2 regions of the Roseateles sp. GW835-FHT13E02 genome follow, and region 2 is predicted to be linked to the other one. Evidence: predicted binding sites of a transcription regulator. Region 2 holds the regulator's gene; the other holds the start of a gene.
The links. Region 2 encodes FNR, which switches genes on or off when oxygen is low (the NO sensors DNR and NnrR bind a similar motif). Its sites were predicted from a motif close to TTGATNNNNATCAA; they were not measured.

Region 1 (9,905 bases), on a different contig from region 2:
CCTGTTGCAGCTCCTGGGTGCGTTCTTGCACGCGTCGTTCCAGCTCGTCGTTGACACTGGCCAGCTGCTGATTGCTGCTGTCAAGTTGTTCGTTGCTGGTTTTGAGCTCGGCATTGACGGCAGCCAGTTGACCGTTGGCGTCTTGCAATTGCGTGTTGACGCTCTGCAGCTGGGTGTTGCTGTCTTGCAGTTGCAGATTCATGTCCTGCAACTGTTCGTTCTGCACGGCGGTCAGCTGTGCCAGTCGCTTGTTCTCTTGTTCGAGCTGATGGCGTGTCAGGCCGTCACCGATGGACAGAACGATGTCCTGGTCGTCCCATGGCTTGGAGATGTAGCGATGGATGGCGCCCCGGTTGATGGCGGCGATGGTGGAGCTGATGTCGGCGTAGCCGGTCAGCAGGATGCGCACGGTGCTGGGCCAGCGCTCGCGCACCTGTTCGAGGAACTGCACGCCATCCATCTCCGGCATGCGCATGTCGGAGACGACCAGATCGACGGTTTCCATCTCCATCAGCGCCAGGCCGGCCGCACCGCCTTCGGCCATCAGGACCTTGTGGCCCTGGGGCCGTAGCAGGCGCCGCAGGGCGCTCAGGATGGAAGGTTCGTCATCGACCAGCAGGATGGTCGCCGGGCTGCGTGCGTCCTCAATCATGGTGGCACCTTTTTCGCCAAGCCCCGATCCAACAATATGTCGGCATGCGGGCCCAGCGCTCTCGGGTCTTTAGCTTGCGCTTGAAGGCCGCTGCACGCACATTTCAAATTGATAAAAATGTGAAATACGAGCGAATTGCCGCTGCTGCCGTGGCCACGCTTGCAGCTGACCACGGCAGAGTCTGCTTCAGGGCTTGCAAGCAGGGCCGCAGCGAGCCCGCGCTAGCTTAGCGCTTGACGACCTTGACGCTGGAATTGGCCTTGCCGGCCTCCACATAGCCAATGGCGCCTGGTGTCGAGGCCACGAACTTCAGCACCTCGTCGTCGCCACCCAGTTCCTTCGGTGGTTTGGCGCCGCCGGTGAAGATCTGGCGGGCCCACAAGGCCTTGAGCTGGGACTGGTTCTTCTTGAGCACCTTGTTGCCGAAGTCTTCGCGGGCGGCTCCGTCCTTCTGGTCCACCGGGATGGCCTCGCCGCCGCCGGCAAAGGTCTTGGTCTGGCCGAGGAAGATCTTGCTGATCTGCTCGTCATCCAATGCCGACGCATTGCTGGGGTGGACGATGACCACGGTGTCGGCCTGCGCGGCCGAGACCAGCAGGCTGAGGCAGAGGCTGGCTGCGGCGAGTGCGGCCGTGTGGCGGCGTGTGCTGTGCGTTTGGTGTTGCGTCATGATGGCTGCCCCTCGCTCAGAAGACAAAGTCATAGGACAGGGTCACGAGCTTGCGGCGCACATCGTTGCCGTCCAGCAAGTCCCAGCGGCTGCGGTCGTACTGCGCCTTGATCGAGCTGGTGTCACTGAGGTCGTAGCGCAGACTGAAGCTGGTCATCGCGTCTTTCTCGACCAGGGTCGTGAAGGCCGCGTTGTAGGCCTTCAGCTGACTGACGGTGACCATGGGCGTGAACTTGTCGAAGCGGTAGCCGGCGCCGATCATGCGACCGCGGTAGCTGCCGCGGGCCGGTGAGCGGTTGATGTAGGAGATCTCGCTGCGCAACAGCCAGTTGTCCTTGTCGATGACGAAGGACAGGGCGGCGAAGGTCTGCGGCGAGTGCGTGCCGGTGGCCGGATCGGGCGAGGTTTGCACGCCCTCACGGAATTGCTGCTGCTTGGACTTGTTCAGCGCCAGGCGGGCGGTGAACCAGTCGCGGTTGATTTCGAGGTCGATGCCCCACATCTGATCCCAGTTGATGTCCGAGGGCGCGGCGGTCTCGAGCTTGGCGATCGGGTTTTTCTTGGTGTGTTCGCTGCCGACGTAGGCATTCGATTTCACCGCCCAGCCGGCCACATCGCCGCGGTAGGTCAGGTTGGCGCCGTTGTAGTTGACGACGGCCCAGCCGTAGACATCAGGCGGCACGCGCACCCAGCTGTAGGCGTAGCTGACGTCCTGGTAGTCGGAGTAGAAGAACAGCGGCAAGCGCTTGCGGCCCAGCTGTACGGTCAGCTGCGGGGTCAGGTTGTAGGACAGGTAGGCCCATTCCAGATCGGCCTTGGCCTTCTGCGCCGCATGGCGTGCGACACCCTGTGCAGTGAAGGACAGATCGGGGGTGAAGGTCCAGTTGCCCTGCAGACCGATGCGCGACTCGGGTTTGAGCGACCATTTCTGCTCGTAGACCGAGCCGTGCGAGAAGTCCGCTATCAGGCAAGGGCAGTTCCATTGCGTGCCATCGGGATAGCCGATGTCGATGCCTCCAGCGCTGACCACCTTGCCGAGGGTGACGTTGCCGAAGCCGGAGTAGCTGAAGTCCACAGCCTGGCTGAGGCCGCTGGCGCCGAGCAGGCCGATCGCCAGACTCAAGGGCTTGAACAGCGAGCGCGTGCGTGGAGAGGCGGGGGGCGTGAGAAGAGGGAGCTTTCGCATCTTGGGTCCTTCCAATGGATCAACAGCACCATCGCAGCGAGATGCCTGTCTCCGTTTATCGCCCGATGCCCGCTCAGGTCTGAGTCAGAACAGGGTGTTGTTTATCGCCCATTTGTGCGTTGTTCGCGCGAGACGATCGGCCTACAAGGCCGGCCCGAAACCCAGCGGCGCTGGCAAGGCGCGCAGCACCGTCTGCACCAGGGCCTGGTAGGGCGCATCCACCGCATGGCCGGCCAAGGGGTCGCGGTTGCTGGCAAAGGCCTCGTCAAGCTCGGCCCAGTCTTGCGCACTCAGATGCTGCAAGGCCAGGGGCAGGACCTGCGTTTCCTCCACCTGCATGTGCTGCAGATAGCCGTGGACATAGCGCTCGCAGAGCTGCTCGAAGGCTTCGCGCCGGCTCTCGCCCATGATCTCGAAGGCCAGCAGCGCATGCTCCAGATCGCGGATGGCGCGCTCGCCGCGCAGATGGTCTTCGTCCAGCCGATCCAGCACGCTGCGGATCTCGGGCGCCCGGGCGCGCAGCTTGGGGAAGAGCAGGCTGCTCTCCTTGGGGTGGTGCAGGCGCTCGGGAAACTCGTCCAGGTAGAACAGCATGGCGCGCAGGGCGGCGAAGTCAGGCTGCGCCTGGCGCCGGCGCAACTCGGCCAGCAGCAAGGGCAGGGATCTCAGCATGGCAGCCAGGGCGCGATGTTCGTCGCAGATCACCTGCAGGGTCAGCGGGCGGGTCGTGGGCATGGAACCTCCGGGGCGGCGCGGCGAGAGAAGGAGGGAAGGCGCACGCAGCTGCAAGACTGGCAGATTCCGGCGGCACGAATTTGCGCTGCATCAAGGGTCGGCGGCCCATTTCGGCAGGGCTGGCGCGCGGGTCGGGCGCCAGGCCCACGCCGGCCAAGTAAAATCCGGGATTACCCCGCAACTCTCCCTTCCGCACGCACATGGCAACTACCGCTGCTCGCAACCCCACCCTGATGGCCAACGCCATTCGCGCACTGGCCATGGACGCCGTGCAGCAAGCCAACTCGGGCCACCCGGGCGCGCCCATGGGCATGGCCGACATCGCCGTGGCCCTGTGGAGCCGCCATCTGCGTCACAACCCGGCCAACCCGCAATGGGCCAACCGTGACCGCTTCGTGCTGTCCAACGGTCACGGTTCGATGCTGATTTACGCCCTGCTGCATCTGTCGGGCTACGCGCTGCCGATCGAAGAGCTCAAGGCCTTCCGCCAACTGCACAGCAAGACCCCGGGCCACCCGGAAGTGGGCATCACCCCGGGCGTGGAAACGACCACCGGCCCGCTGGGCCAAGGCATCACCAATGCCGTGGGTCTGGCCCTGGCCGAGAAGATGCTGGCCAAGGAGTTCAATATCGACGAGCACCAGATCGTCGACCACCACACCTATGTGTTCCTGGGTGACGGCTGCCTGATGGAAGGCATCAGCCACGAAGCCGCCTCGCTGGCCGGCGCCTGGAAGCTGAACAAGCTGATCGCCATCTACGACGACAACGGCATCTCGATCGACGGCCAGGTCGCGCCCTGGTTCGCCGACAACACCGCCCAGCGTTTCGAAGCCTATGGCTGGAACGTGGTCGGCCCGGTGGATGGTCATGACGTCGACGCCGTTGACGCCGCCATTGCCGAGGCCAAGAAGAGCAGCGTCAAGCCGACCCTGGTGATCGCCAAGACCCATATCGGCAAGGGCTCGCCCAACCGCGCCAACACCGCCAAGGCCCACGGTGAACCGCTGGGTAACGAGGAAATCAAGCTGACCCGCGAGCAGCTGGGCTGGGCGCATGAGCCCTTCGTGATCCCGCAAGAGGTGTATGCCGACTGGGATGCCAAGGCCGCCGGCGCCGCCCTGGAAACTGCCTGGGACGAGCGCTTCGACGCCTACGCCACCGCCCACCCCGAGCTGGCCGCCGAGTTCGCGCGCCGCATGGCCGGCGTGCTGCCCGCCAACTTCGCCCAGACCGCCGTCGATGCGGTGGTCGCAGCCCATGGCAAGGCCGAAACGGTCGCCAGCCGCAAGGCCAGCCAGATCGCCCTGGAAGCCTTCACCGCCGCCGTGCCTGAACTGCTGGGCGGCTCGGCCGACCTGACCGGCTCCAACCTGACCAACACGAAATCGACCCCGGCCTTCCGCGTCGAGGCCGATGGCAGCAGCAACGGCGGCCGCCACATCAACTACGGCGTGCGCGAGTTCGGCATGGCCGCCATCATGAACGGCGTGGCCCTGCATGGCGGCTACATCCCCTACGGCGGCACCTTCCTGACCTTCAGCGACTACAGCCGCAATGCCATCCGCATGGCCGCGCTGATGAAGCAGCGCGTCATCCATGTGTTCACCCACGACTCCATCGGTCTGGGCGAAGACGGCCCGACCCACCAGTCGATCGAGCATGTCGCCTCGCTGCGCCTGATCCCGGGCCTGGATGTCTGGCGCCCGGCCGACACCACCGAAACCGTGGTCGCCTGGACCATGGCCATCGGCAACGCCCAGCGCCCCAGCGTGCTGGCCCTGTCGCGCCAGAACCTGCCCTACGCGCCCAAGACCGCCGTCGATGACATCGCCAAGGGCGCTTACGTGCTGAGCGAGCCCAGCGATGCCGGCCTGAAGAAGAAGGCCCGCGGCGTCATCATCGCCACCGGCTCCGAAGTGCAGCTGGCCCTGGCGGCGCAAGCCACCCTGGCCCAGCAAGGCATCCCGGTGCGCGTGGTCTCCATGCCCTCGACCACCGTATTTGACCGCCAGGACCTCGCCTACAAGAAGGCCGTGCTGCCGGAAGGCCTGCCGCGCGTCGCCGTGGAAATGGGCGTCAGCGATGGCTGGTGGAAGTACGGCGTCGCCGCCGTCGTCGGCATCGACAGTTACGGCGAATCCGCCCCCGCCCCGGTGCTGTTCAAGCACTTCGGCTTCACCGCCGAGAACGTGGTCGACACGGTCAAGGTGGCCCTGGGTGTGGCCAAGCTGAAGGGCGGCAAGAAGCGCTGATCGGCTGAATGCCCAAGGGTGCCGGAGTAACCGGCGCATCAATCGCTCTCACCAACAGAGGGGCAAGACCATAGGTCTTGCCCCTTTTTTGTTCTGTCGGGTAACTACGCACATCACCAGTACGCCTTGTGTCGCGATACTTCAGCCCGCTCGTCGGTTCCGTAGAAAGTGGCGTGGCCATTTGAATCTCAATGGGGAGTCCAGTGTGTTGACAGGCAAGAAATGGTGGCGACTAGGTATGCTCCTTGGGCTGACACTTTTGCTCGCGGCGTCTGTTCGCGCGCAGACGGCGCTTCCTGAAACTCGCTCCAGGGAGTGGATTGCCTGTCTCACGAAAGGCCAGGATGAACTGCAATACCCCGAGCAGTATCAGCAACTTCGCGAGGGTGGTTTTGTCCGCTTCAAGTTGGTGTTTCGTAGAGCCGACCAAGCTCCCGAGCTGGAGGTGCTTGCACGGTCGATGCGACAAGATTTGCTGGAAGATGTGCGTGTTTATCTGAAGCAGTATCGTCTGCCCTGTTTGCCCGCCGGTGAAAGCGTGGTTGCCGTGCAAGAGGTGCGTTTTAGCGCTGTGCCGAGTACACCTATTCTTTGGGGCGGCCTGCTTGATGTTCCAGAGGCTGTCCCGCAGGCAGTCAACGATTGTTTGCGTACGCCCGCGAATCCGATCAAGGTGGACTGGAACTACCGTGTCGACGGTAGAAGGGCCTTGAAGAACCATGAGAATTTGGTCGTCGAGCTGCGTTTCGACGCTGCCGACAGCCCGCCCAAGGTCAAGGTGTTGTACGACTCGGCACCAGCCGCCTTTCGAAAGGCGGTTTTGAGTTATGTGGACGAGTATCGATGGCCTTGTTTTGTGGAAGGGGGTCGTCCGATGGAGTTTGAACAGCAGTTCCATCTTGCAAATACCAGCGATAAGAAGCTCGTACTCAAGGATCTTCGCCTGCTCGACTTGCTGGGGGTGACCAAGGACATCGACAAGGCGCAGGTGTACTTCGACTTCAACACCATGGCATGCCCGTTCGATCTGGTCTTGGGTGTGGGTATGCCGGCCTTTCCGAACTCCGTCAGCGAGGTGGGTGAGCGAAACCTCAATCGCATCGGGTTTCTCAAATGGTTGAAAGGCTTGAGCCTCAACCTCATGCCTGATGACTTTGAGCAACTGCTTGGCCAGAAGACGGTGGTCACCGTGCCGTGCGGTGTGCTGAGCCTTGGGCAGTCCGAGTCGCAGCCGTGAAGGTTCAGGCTCAGCGCCTTCTGCAGATCAAATGGACTGTCCAAGAATGGCGGGTCCGCGCTTGGAACTAAACTTGAGCCAGTCCAGGTTTCTCATCCTCGCTTTCATTTCAAGGAGTCTTTCCTCATGACGATCAAGATCGGTATCAACGGCTTCGGCCGCATCGGCCGTATGGTGTTCCGTGCCGCCATCGCCAACTTCAAGGAAATCGAAGTGGTCGGCATCAACGACCTGCTCGAGCCCGACTATCTGGCCTACATGCTCAAGTACGACAGCGTGCACGGCAAGTTCGACGGTGAAGTCTCGGTCGACGGCAACACCCTGGTCGTCAATGGCAAGGCCATCCGCCTGACCCAGGAGCGTGATCCTGCCAACCTGAAGTGGAACGAAGTCGGCGCCGACATCGTCGTCGAAGCCACAGGCCTGTTCCTGGACAAGGCTTCGGGCGAGAAGCACCTGGCTGCGGGCGCCAAGAAGGTGGTGTTCTCGGCACCGTCGAAGGACGACACCCCGATGTTTGTGTTCGGTGTGAACCACAACACCTACGCCGGCCAGGCCATCATCTCCAACGCCTCGTGCACCACCAACTGCCTGGCTCCGCTGGCCAAGGTGCTGAACGACAAGTGGGGCATCAAGCGCGGCCTGATGACCACTGTGCACGCCGCCACCGCGACGCAAAAGACCGTGGACGGCCCGAGCAACAAGGACTGGCGCGGCGGCCGCGGCATCCTGGAAAACATCATCCCCTCGAGCACCGGCGCAGCCAAGGCCGTGGGCGTGGTGATCCCTGAGCTGAACAAGAAGCTGACCGGCATGAGCTTCCGCGTGCCGACCTCCGACGTCTCGGTGGTGGACCTGACCGTCGAGCTGAACAACGAAGCCTCGTACAAGGACATCTGCGCCGAGTTCAAGGCCCAGTCTGAAGGCGCATTGAAGGGCGTGCTGGGTTACACCGAAGAAAAGGTCGTGGCGACCGACTTCCGCGGCGACGCCCGCACCTCCATCTTCGACGCCGACGCCGGCATCGCCCTGGACGGCACCTTCGTCAAGCTGGTGGCCTGGTACGACAACGAGTGGGGCTACTCGAACAAGGTGCTGGAAATGGTGCGCGTCATCGCCAAGTGATGCCGCAGCCCGCGCGCCACGCGGCGCGCTGAGCACACCGGGGCCTTGCCATGGCGGCAAGGCCTTTTTTTTGCGCCTGCGCGGTGCGCGTGGCAAGCCTTTTCTCTGTGTCAACAAGCGGGGGCAAAGGAATCTTTTCTTTACGCCGAGGCATTTCAGGCCGCTCTAAACTGGCGCGACAGCGCTCGGGCAGCCCTGCTCGACGGCCTCGCCATTGCTCGCCTATATTCATTCCGGCCCAGGAGCTTGCCCCATGAAAACCACCCCCCTCGGCCTGAGCCTTTGCCTTTCACTGCTGGCCATCGCCTGGGCCCCCACGGTGCCTGCGCAGACCGCGCCGCTGGTGGCTGCTGCGGCTGCCGAAGCGCAAGCCCGCGTCATCGTGCGCTTCAAGCCGGCGGCGGCCAGCGTGCGGGCCAAGGCCATGTCGGTGTCCATGAGCCGCAGCGCGGCCATGGATGTGGCGCAGACCCGCGCCACCGGCCTGGGCCTGCGCAGCGGCCTCAATGCCCGCACGCGCCAGGGCCTGCGCGCGCTACGCAGCCTGGATGAGCGCACCCATGTCATCGTTGCCAGCGGCATCAGCTCGGCCGCCCTGGCCCAGCAGCTGGCGCTCGATTCGGAAGTGGAAATGGCCGTGGTCGATCAGCGCCGCCGTCACACCCGCCTGCCCAACGACCCCTTCTACGCCACCGCCCTGCCCAGCGGGCCCAGCGTCGGCCAGTGGTACCTGAAGCCCCCGAGCAGCGTGCCAGGCGAGGCTGTGTCCAGCATCAATGCACCGGCCGCCTGGGACATCAACACCGGCCACAGCAGCATCGTCGTGGCCGTGCTGGACACCGGCATCCGCAAAGACCACCCCGAGCTGGCGGCCCAGATCGTGGGCGGCTACGACATGGTGGGCCTGAACTCCTCCAGCGCCCAGGCCACGGCCACCGCCAACGACGGCGATGGCGCCGATGCCGACGCCTCCGACCCCGGCGACTGGGTCAGCCAGGCCGACATCAACGGCGGCAGCCTGGGCAGCGGCTGCGATGCCGGCGACATCGGCAACAGCTCCTGGCATGGCACGCGCGTGGCCGGCCTGATTGCAGCCGCCTCCAACAACGGCGCAGGCATGGCCGGCGTGGCCTGGGGCGTGAAGATCCTGCCGGTGCGCGTGCTCGGCAAATGCGGCGGCTACGACTCCGACATCATTGCCGGCATGCAATGGGCGGCGGGCGTGGCCGTGCCCGGCCTGCCCAGCAATCCCAACCCCGCCAAGGTGCTGAACATGAGCCTGGGCGGCAGCGGTGCCTGCGGCACCACGGGCACCGGCCAGCTGTACCGCAATGCCATCAGCGCCGTCACCGCGCGTGGCGCCAGCATCGTCGTCGCCGCCGGCAACAGCGAGGGGCTGGCGGTCGGCCTGCCCGGCAACTGCCCCGGCGTGATCACGGTCACCGGCCTGCGCCATGTCGGCAGCAAGGTCGGCTTTTCCAGCATCGGCCCCGAGGTCAGCATCGCAGCCCCGGGCGGCAACTGCGTGAACCTCAGCGGCGCCTGCCTCTACCCCATGTTCAGCACCACCAACAGCGGCACGACCACGCCGGTGGTGGGGGATGCGTCCTACACCAACAACGGCGCTTCGGTCGGCACCAGCTTTTCCACCCCGGTGGTGGCCGGCACCGTGGCCCTGATGCTCTCGGTGCGCCCGAGCATGACGCCGGCCGAGGTGCTGAGCACTTTGCGCAGCACCGCACGCCCCTTTGTTACCAGCGGCGGCACGGCCGGCATCCCGCAATGCACGGCGCCGACCTCGGCCACCCAGGACGAGTGCTACTGCACCACCAGCACCTGCGGTGCCGGCATGCTGGACGCCGGCGCAGCTGTGGCCGCGGCGCGGGCCGCCAATGGCGCGGTGATCCAGATCGTCAGCACCCCGAGCACGCCTCTGGCAGGCAATCCGCTGAGCCTGAGCGCCAGCAGCAGCACCCTGGGCACCGGCCGCAGCATCGCCAGCGCCGCCTGGACGCTGAGCTCGGGCGGCGGCATCGTCAGCGCTT
Region 2 (9,905 bases):
AGCGGCAGTTCGAGGGTGACCGCCAGGCGCGCATGAAGCTGGATGCCTCGCCTTGGGGCTTCAACAAGCTGTGGCGCAAGGGCGGCAAGCAGCTGGTGTGGATCGCCGTCGCGCTCTGGACCGGCTTCACTTTTGTCGGCTATTTCACCCCGATCAAGTCCTTGTGGGCTGAGGCGTTCACGCTCAGCTTTGGCCCTTGGGAATGGTTCTGGGTGCTGTTCTACGCCTTTGCGACCTACGGCTTCGCGGGCTTCATGCGTGAGCAGGTCTGCAAATACATGTGTCCCTACGCGCGCTTCCAGAGCGCCATGTTCGACAAGGACACATTGATCATCAGCTACGACGCCGAGCGCGGCGAACCGCGCGGCTCCCGCAGCAAGAAGGCCAGCGTGGACGAAGTCAAGGCCGCGGGACTGGGGTCGTGCATCGACTGCACCCTGTGTGTCCAGGTTTGCCCCACAGGCATCGACATCCGCAAGGGCTTGCAGTACGAGTGCATCGGTTGTGCCGCCTGCATCGACGTCTGTGATGGCGTCATGGACAAGATGAACTACCCGCGTGGCCTGATCCGCTACGACACGCAAAACGGCTTGCAGCAACACCTGAGCCCGGCGCAAAAGCTGCGCCGCCTGTTCCGCCCGCGTGTGGTGATCTACACCGTGGTCTTGTTCGTGTTGTGCACCGCCTTGCTGGCCAGCCTCTTGTTCCTGCGCAGCCCCGTCAAGCTCGATGTGGTGCGTGACCGTGGTGTGCTGGCCCGCGTGGTGGAAGATGGCTATGTCGAGAACCTCTACCGATTGCAGGTCATGAACGCCACCGAACAGAATCACCGTTATCAGGTGACGGTCAGCGGCATGGAGGGCATCAAACTGGAGCAGGTGGCTGAGCTCAGTGTTGCACCGGCCGAGGCGCGCTGGCTGACGCTGTCGGTGCGGGTGCCGCCCGAGACAGCGGCCCGCGCGGCGCAGGATCGCAAGGGCTCGCACGCGATCGAGTTCCAGCTGCGTAGCCTCGACGGCGCCAGCAGCGGTGCGACCGTCGTGCATGAAAAATCAACCTTCATCGTGCCGCGCTGAACCAAGCTTGGCACACACACAGGAGACGAGACGCATGAGCCAGAATTTCAAGCCCGAAAATGGCACGGCGGCCCCCAAGGCCGCTGGCTGGTGGCGCACGCCGATGATGTGGCTGGTGGTTGGCGGCCCGGCGCTGGTGATTGTGGCCAGCTTCATCACTCTGAGCTTGGCCATCAACAACCCCGACCCCGTGCTGGAGGACAAGGTGGTGGCCAACAAGGCCAGCGGTAGCAAGGCCCTGGTTCCTGCGCGTGAAGCGCGCAACCATGCAGCCACTGGCGGGCAGTGATCATGGACGCGGCTGATCCGTCCGCATCGGCAGTTCCCAAGCAAAGTAGCCGCTGGGCCATGGCAGTGGCTTGGCCATCCTTTTTCATGGCCGGGGTGATGGAGGCTCTGGTGTTTGCGGTCGTCGACCCCAGTGATCTGAGCTGGTTTGGCGCCGAGCGCCTGGATTGGTCGCGTCAGGCGGTCTATACCGTCAGCTTCATGATCTTTTGGTTGGTCATCAGCCTGGCAGCCAGTGTCAGCGTCATGCTGGCCACCTTGCCTGATTTGCCCGAGGACGCCCACCCGCGCGGCTGGCCGCGTTGATCCCGCAATGCGATTCGCCCGCCCGGCGTGGTGGCGCCAAACAAAAAGGCCTTCGTTCACACGAAGGCCTTTTTGTTTGACTGCGCCGCCCATGCCGCGGGCGCGTTGATCTCAGCAGTTGCTGTTGTTGACCAGCTTTTGCAGGCCGGCCTGGTCGAGGATGCGCAGGTGCCGTTGCTTCACCTCCAGCAGGCCTTCTTCCTGGAACTTGGAGAAGGTGCGGCTGACGGTCTCCAGCTTCAGGCCCAGATAGCTGCCAATTTCCTCGCGCGTCATGCGCAGCACCAGGGCGGCGGCCGAGAAGCCGCGGGCTTGCAAGCGCTGGGTCAGGTTGAGCAGGAAGGCGGCCAGGCGTTCTTCGGCCCGCATGCTGCCTAGCAGCAGCATCACGCCGTGGTCGCGCACGATCTCGCGGCTCATGATCTTGTGGAACTGGCGCTGCAGATCGGTGAACTCGCGCGACAACTCTTCGAGCTGTTCGAAGGGGATCACGCAGACCTGGGAGTCTTCCAGTGCGACAGCGTCACAGCTGTGGCGGTCGGTGCTGATGCCGTCCAGGCCCAGCAATTCGCCGGCCATCTGGAAGCCGGTGACCTGGTCGCGACCATCTTCCGAGGACACGCAGGTTTTGAAGAAGCCCGTGCGCACGGCGTAGAGCGACTGGAACTCGTCGCCGCTGCGAAACAGGGTGTCACCTCGAGCCACGCTGCGGCGGGTGGCCACCAGCTGGTCCAGCTGATCCAGGTCGCCGGAGGATAAGCCCACCGGCAGGCACAGCTCGCGCAAATTGCAGCTGGAGCAGGCGACCTTCAGCGGCTCAAACTTGATAGGGACGGTGGCATTCATCGTGTGCTTTTTAAGGGATTCGCAGGCAGCAGGCGGAGCAGACTGGGGCTGCGGGACTTCCAGATTTTTCACGGACATGAGCATGATGCACCTCAAACATGGGTGCATTGTTGGGTCGACAATGCGCGCCGAGCTTGATCCTTGTCAAGTCGGCTCGCCAAAGCCTTGGCAAAGTGCGGCCCATGGTACAGAACATTCAAGACCGAGGCCCTCGGCAACCTGAGACAAAGCCTGCCAGCGGCGCTGCGGCGGGTGCGCCCGCAGCCGCACAAATCAACGAAGCGCTCTTGCGACGCTTCGATGTATCCGGGCCTCGCTACACCTCGTACCCCACGGCCGATCGCTTCGTCGAAGCCTTCACCATCGAGCAATACCAGCAGGCGCTGGCGCAACGCGCGGGCGGTTCGCAGGTGGGCGGCAACACGCCGCTGTCGCTCTATGTCCACATTCCGTTCTGCGAATCGGTCTGCTATTACTGCGCCTGCAACAAGGTCATCACCAAGCACCATGATCGTGCCACCGAGTACCTGCAGGCCTTGGTGACCGAGATGGACCTGACCCTGGAGCACCTGGGCCGGGGCGCGGCGGTCTCGCAGCTGCATTTGGGTGGCGGTTCTCCGACCTTCCTGAGCGACGCGGAGCTGAGCCAGCTGATGCAGGCCATGCTGGAGCGCTTCCGCCTGGCGCCGGGCGCCGAGGTGTCGATTGAAGTGGATCCGCGCACGGTCAGCGTCGAGCGCCTGGCCCATCTGCGTCAGCTGGGCTTCAACCGCCTGAGCTTTGGCGTGCAGGACTTTGACCCCGAGGTACAGAAGGCCGTGCATCGCCAGCAGAGCTACGAAAGTGTTGAGGCCTTGATGGTCTCTGCCCGCTCGCTGGGATTTGAATCCACCAATGTGGATCTGATCTACGGTCTGCCGCTGCAAACACCCGAGTCCTTTGCTCGCACCATCGAGCAGGTGGGGGCGCTCAAGCCCGACCGCATCGCGCTCTACGGCTATGCCCATCTGCCGCAGCGCTTTAAGCCGCAGCGCCGCATCAATGAGGCCGAGCTGCCGGTGGCGGGCGACAAGATCACCATGCTGGCGGCGGCCATCAGCGGCTTTGAGCGCCATGGCTACAGCTATATCGGCATGGATCACTTTGCCTTGGCCAGCGACTCCTTGGCCGTGGCCAAGCGCCAGGGTCGGCTGCACCGCAATTTCCAGGGTTACAGCACCCAGCCGGACTGCGACCTGATTGCGCTCGGCGTCTCGGCCATCGGCCGGGTGGGCGCCAGCTACAGCCAGAACGCCAAGACCCTGGACGAGTACTACGACGCGTTGAATCAGGGCCAGTTGCCCATCCAGCGTGGCTTGGCCCTCACGCGGGACGACATCGCCCGGCGTGCCGTCATCATGGCCTTGATGTGCCAGGGGCGGCTGGAGTTTGAGTCCATCGAGTTGGCGCATCTGCTCAGCTTTGAGCAGTACTTCAAGCCCGAGATGGAGCGCATCCGCGAGCTGGCCGAGCAAGGCCTGGTGGTGCTGGAGCCGGGGGCCATCCAGGTCACGCCCATGGGCTGGTATTTCGTGCGTGCAGTTGCTATGGTGTTTGACCGATACCTGCAAGCCGATCGCAGCCGTGAGCGCTTCTCCCGCATCATCTGATCCCCATGCTTGACGCCAGCCTGGCCGCGTCCGCCGCCCTGATGGGGCTGGCGGGCACGCCGCACTGCCTGGCGATGTGCGGCGCCACCTGCGCGGCGGCGGGCGCGCGTTCGCCGCTCGCGTTTCAGTTCGGCCGCCTGCTCGGCTACAGCCTGGCCGGGGCGGTGGCGGCCGCCAGCATGCAGCTGCTCAGCCAGATGGGCCAGGCCACGGCACTGCTGCGGCCTTTCTGGGTGCTCATTCACGTGGCGGCTTTTCTGCTCGGCATGTCCTTGCTGTGGCGGGGGCGCCAGCCGGCCTGGATGGAGCGCTTGGGTCAGGATGTGGCGCGCCAAGTCGAAGTGCCTGTGGCCGGTTTGCGGCAAGGTGGCTTGGCTTTGGCTGGCCCCAAGCGCGCGGCCCGGGCAGGCCTGGCCGGCCTGGCCTGGGTGGCCTGGCCTTGTGGTCTTTTGCAGTCGGCACTGCTGCTCTCGGCCCTGGCCTCGGGGCCGGCGCAGGGTGGGGCGGTGATGGCCAGTTTTGCCTTGAGCTCGGGAGCCGGTCTGGCGCTCGGGCCCTGGCTGCTGCGCCGCCTGCGCCAGTCCAAGGACGGCGGCGCCGAGGGCTTGCGCTGGTCCGTGCGCCTGGGTGGCCTGGGCCTGGCGTCCGCCTCGGCCTGGGCCTTGGGCCATGGGGTGTGGGCGCAGATTGCCGCCGTGTGCAGCCAGTGGGCCTGATCCAGGCGCCGAAATGCCAAGACTTATATAAGACTTGAGTCCGCAGCCGGCGCCGCTGACTTAGAATCGGCGCCCTAATCGTTCCACTCCTTGGGCCTGAAGATGGCCGATCTGGAAATCACATGACAGCAACGCAGCCGACCATCATCTACACCCTGACCGACGAAGCCCCGCTGTTGGCGACGGCCTCGTTCCTGCCCATCGTGCAGGCCTTCACGGCGCCGGCCGGCGTTCGCGTCGAGACCAGCGACATCTCCGTGGCCGGTCGCATTCTGGGCCAGTTCCCGGAATTCCTGAGCGAAGAACAGCGCGTGCCCGACCGCCTGTCGGAGCTGGGCAAGCTGACCCTGAAGCCGGAAGCCAACATCATCAAGCTGCCCAATATCAGCGCGTCGGTGGCGCAGCTGAAGGCGGCGATCAAGGAGCTGCAAGGCAAGGGCTACCCGATCCCGGACTACCCGGAAAGCCCCAAGACCGACGAAGAGAAAGACATCCGCGCCCGCTACGGCAAGTGCATCGGCAGCGCGGTGAACCCGGTGCTGCGTGAAGGCAATTCCGACCGCCGCGCCCCCAAGGCCGTCAAGGAATACGCCCGCAAGAACCCGCACAGCATGGCCGACTGGAGCCAGGCTTCGCGCTCGCATGTCTCGCACATGCACGGCGGCGATTTCTACCATGGCGAAAAGTCCATGACCCTGGACCGCGCGCGCAACGTCAAGATGGAGCTGATCACCAAGAGCGGTCAGACCATCGTGCTCAAGCCCAAGGTGGCCCTGCTGGACCGTGAGGTCATCGACAGCATGTTCATGAGCAAGAAGGCGCTGCTGGAGTTCTACGAGAAGGAAATCGAAGACGCGCGCCAGACCGGTGTGATGTTCTCGCTGCACGTCAAGGCCACCATGATGAAGGTCTCGCACCCCATCGTGTTCGGTCACTGCGTGCGCATCTTCTACCGTGAGGCTTTCGAGAAGCACGGCAAGCTGTTCGACGAGCTGGGCATCAACGTCAACAACGGCATGGTCGATCTCTACAACAAGATCGCCACCCTGCCGCAGAGCAAGCAAGACGAGATCAAGCGCGATCTGCACGCCTGCCACGAGCACCGCCCCGAGCTGGCCATGGTCGACTCGGCCAAGGGCATCACCAATTTCCACTCGCCCAACGACATCATCGTCGACGCGTCCATGCCGGCCATGATCCGCAACGGCGGCAAGATGTGGGGCGCCGATGGCCGCCTGAAGGATGTCAAGGCCGTGATGCCGGAGTCGACCTTTGCCCGCATCTATCAGGAGATGATCAACTTCTGCAAGTGGCACGGCGCTTTCGACCCCAAGACCATGGGCACGGTGCCCAATGTCGGCCTGATGGCTCAGCAGGCCGAGGAGTACGGCTCGCACGACAAGACCTTCGAGATCCCCGAAGACGGCGTGGCCAACATCACCGATCTGGACACCGGCGAAGTGCTGATGAGCCAGAACGTGGAGCAGGGCGACATCTGGCGCATGTGCCAGTGCAAGGACGCCGCCATCCGCGACTGGGTCAAGCTGGCTGTGACTCGCGCTCGCAACTCCGGCATGCCGGTGGTGTTCTGGCTGGACGCTTACCGTCCGCACGAGGCGCAGCTGATTACCAAGGTCAAGATGTATCTGCACGAGCACAACACGGCCGGCCTGGACATCCAGATCATGAGCCAGGTTCGCGCCATGCGTTACACCCTGGAGCGCGTGATCCGCGGCCTGGACACCATCAGCGCGACCGGCAACATCCTGCGCGATTACCTGACCGACCTGTTCCCCATCATGGAACTGGGCACCTCGGCCAAGATGCTGTCCATCGTGCCGCTGATGGCCGGTGGTGGCATGTACGAAACCGGCGCCGGCGGATCGGCCCCCAAGCATGTGCAACAGCTGGTGGAAGAGAACCACCTGCGCTGGGATTCGCTGGGTGAGTTCCTGGCTCTGGCGGTCAGCCTGGAAGACCTGGGCCTGAAGAACAACAACCCCAAGGCCAAGTTGCTGGCCAAGACGCTGGATGCCGCCACGGGCCAGCTGTTGGACAACAACAAGAACCCCAGCCCCAAGACCGGCCAGCTGGACAACCGCGGCAGCCAGTTCTACCTGGCCCTGTACTGGGCCCAGGCCCTGGCGGCGCAGAACGAGGATGCCGAACTGGCCGCCAAGTTCGCGCCCCTGGCCAAGGTGCTGGCCGAGAAGGAATCGGCCATCGTCGCCGAGCTGGCTGCGGTGCAAGGCAAGCCGGCCGACATCGGCGGTTACTACAAGCCGGATATGGCCAAGCTGGCCGAAGTGATGCGCCCGAGCGCCAGCTTCAATGCCGCCTTGGCCACGGTGCTGGGCTGATCAGCCGCGGCGTCTTGAGCGCCTGAACCGCTGTCGTTTGCACCCTGCAAACGGCAGCGGCCCCGAGAGAAAGCCGGTGCCCTGCATCGGCTTTTTCATATCCCGGCTTCGTCATTGAATGCCGCTAGAATTTTTGGCTGCCTTCTACGAGAGGGCATCCCGTCCCCTTCGGAGTACCTCCTACATGTTCCAGCACATCCAGGTCCCTGCCCAGGGCGCCAAAATCACCGTCAATGCCGACCATTCGCTGAATGTGCCGGATCAGCCCATCATTCCCTTCATCGAGGGTGACGGCACGGGCGCGGACATCACGCCGGTGATGATCAAGGTGGTCGATGCCGCGGTGGCCAAGGCTTACGGCGGCCAGCGCCAGATCCAGTGGATGGAAGTGTTCGCCGGTGAGAAAGCCACCCGTGTCTACGGCCCCGATGTCTGGCTGCCGGCCGAGACCCTGGAAGTGCTGCGCGACTACGTGGTCTCCATCAAGGGCCCGCTGACCACGCCGGTCGGTGGTGGCATCCGCTCGCTGAATGTGGCGCTGCGCCAGGAGCTGGATCTCTACGTCTGCCTGCGCCCGGTGCAGTATTTCAAGGGCGTGCCCTCGCCCCTGAAGGAGCCCGAGAAGACAAATATGGTGATCTTCCGTGAGAACTCGGAAGACATCTACGCCGGCATCGAGTACGAGGCCGAAAGCGAAAAGGCCAAAAAGCTGATCAAGTTCCTGCAAGAGGAAATGGGCGTCAAGAAGATCCGCTTCCCGGAGACCTCGGGCATCGGCATCAAGCCGGTCTCGCGTGAAGGCACCGAGCGTCTGGTGCGCAAGGCCATCCAGTACGCCATCGACAACGACAAGCCCAGCGTGACCATCGTGCACAAGGGCAACATCATGAAGTACACCGAAGGTGGCTTCCGTGACTGGGCCTATGCCCTGGCGCAGAAGGAATTCGGTGCTGAGCTGATCGATGGCGGCCCCTGGTGCCGTTTCATCAGCCCCAAGAATGGCAAGCCCATCACCATCAAGGACTCGATCGCGGACGCTTTCCTGCAGCAGATCCTGCTGCGCCCGGCCGAGTATTCAGTGGTGGCCACGCTGAACCTGAATGGCGACTACATCTCCGACGCCTTGGCCGCGCAAGTCGGGGGCATCGGCATCGCCCCGGGCGCCAATATGTCGGATTCGGTCGCCTGCTTCGAGGCCACCCATGGCACCGCGCCCAAGTACGCCGGCAAGGACTATGTGAACCCGGGCAGCGAGATCCTCTCGGCCGAGATGATGCTGCGTCACCTGGGCTGGACGGAGGCAGCCGACCTGATCATCGCTTCGCTGGAAGCCGCCATCGCCAGCAAGCGGGTCACCTACGACTTCGCGCGCCTGATGGACGGCGCAGTGCAAGTGTCCTGCTCTGGCTTCGGTCAGGTCATGATCGACCATATGTGAGCTGGCGTCCCGGCCCTGGCGCCGGAGACCTGCAGCGCACAAAAAAAGGCCCGCCTCTGCGGGCCTTTTTGCTTGGGGGACTGAGCCGTGGCACATGGCCGGGCGGCGGGTCCTCTTCGCCTGGGGTCAGCGGGCTGACCGAGTGTTCAGCGTTTCGCCAGTGTTGCCACCAGCGAGCGCCAGTCTCAAGCGGCTTCGCTGAGTTCTTCCTGCGCTTGAGCGGCCGTGGAATACAGCGGGGTGATGTTCTGGGCCAGCTGGCCTTTGGGGCCTTGCACCAGCTCATAACTCACCTTGCCGCCTTGTTGCAGGGTTCGAAAACCCTCCATCTGGATGGCTGAAAAATGCGCGAACACATCTTCGCCGCCCGCTTCGGGTTCAATAAAGCCAAAGCCCTTGGCATCGTTGAACCACTTCACCGTTCCTATCGTCATAACGCCTCCGTCCCGGTGTCTATTGCACCGCGGCGGATTTTTGGCGGCGGCCTGTGCGCTGTCAATTCAGGGCCTGCCCGGATGGGGGAGACCCTTGGGTGCCTGCGTTTGATGAAAAAGCCCGGGGCGCGGGTCTAATTTCACTCTTGTTTTCTCCCCAGTCGGCGCAAGATGGATTTCGCAGGGCCAGCGGGTATCGGTGGCTCTCGATAGAATCAATCCATGCCAGATTTCCCCAGTCAACCGCCAATGCCACCCGGATTGCCGCCCGGGCGTGAAGATGCCGACGGTACGACCACTGTTGAGCGTCTGACGCAAAAAACCGAGCCGCCGCGCCTCTACCAAGTGCTGCTGCTCAACGACGACTTCACACCCATGGAGTTCGTGGTCATGGTTTTGCAGGAATATTTCCGACATGACCTGGATACGGCCACCCAGATCATGCTCAAAATCCACCACGATGGGCGTGGGGTCTGCGGCGTCTTCAGCAAGGACGTTGCGGCGACCAAGGTCGAATTGGTGCTGGCGGCCGCAAGGCGCGCCGGCCATCCTTTGCAGTGCATTATGGAGGCCGCATGATTGCGCAAGAGCTTGAAGTTAGCCTGCACATGGCGTTCGTGGAAGCACGCCAGCAGCGCCATGAGTTCATCACCGTCGAGCACTTGCTGATGGCCCTGCTGGACAACCCTTCCGCTGCCGAAGTGCTGCGCGCCTGCTCGGCCAACCTGGACGATCTGCGCAAGAGCCTGACGCAGTTCATCAAGGAAAACACCCCGACCGTGGGTGGCGCCG

Region 1: AC1Q6P_RS06305 (hemerythrin domain-containing protein) is a predicted target of FNR. The motif match lies at 3,324-3,337, and genes of this name have one in related genera.

Annotation. Positions count from the first base shown of each region.
Region 1 covers NZ_JBXAGJ010000005.1:27,815-37,719, forward strand. The annotation lists gene AC1Q6P_RS06290 (HD domain-containing phosphohydrolase) at 1-652, opposite strand, end outside; gene AC1Q6P_RS06295 (type 2 periplasmic-binding domain-containing protein) at 879-1,322, opposite strand; gene AC1Q6P_RS06300 (TonB-dependent receptor) at 1,339-2,508, opposite strand; gene AC1Q6P_RS06305 (hemerythrin domain-containing protein) at 2,650-3,243, opposite strand; gene tkt (transketolase) at 3,444-5,498, shown strand; gene AC1Q6P_RS06315 (hypothetical protein) at 5,704-6,735, shown strand; gene gap (type I glyceraldehyde-3-phosphate dehydrogenase) at 6,862-7,860, shown strand; gene AC1Q6P_RS06325 (S8 family serine peptidase) at 8,114-9,905, shown strand, end outside.
Region 2 covers NZ_JBXAGJ010000001.1:102,998-112,902, reverse strand. The annotation lists gene ccoG (cytochrome c oxidase accessory protein CcoG) at 1-1,076, shown strand, start outside; gene AC1Q6P_RS00470 (hypothetical protein) at 1,111-1,365, shown strand; gene AC1Q6P_RS00465 (hypothetical protein) at 1,425-1,670, shown strand; gene fnr (fumarate/nitrate reduction transcriptional regulator Fnr) at 1,782-2,516, opposite strand; gene hemN (oxygen-independent coproporphyrinogen III oxidase) at 2,699-4,165, shown strand; gene AC1Q6P_RS00450 (sulfite exporter TauE/SafE family protein) at 4,171-4,881, shown strand; gene AC1Q6P_RS00445 (NADP-dependent isocitrate dehydrogenase) at 5,004-7,241, shown strand; gene icd (NADP-dependent isocitrate dehydrogenase) at 7,426-8,679, shown strand; gene AC1Q6P_RS00435 (cold-shock protein) at 8,865-9,113, opposite strand; gene clpS (ATP-dependent Clp protease adapter ClpS) at 9,336-9,692, shown strand; gene clpA (ATP-dependent Clp protease ATP-binding subunit ClpA) at 9,689-9,905, shown strand, end outside.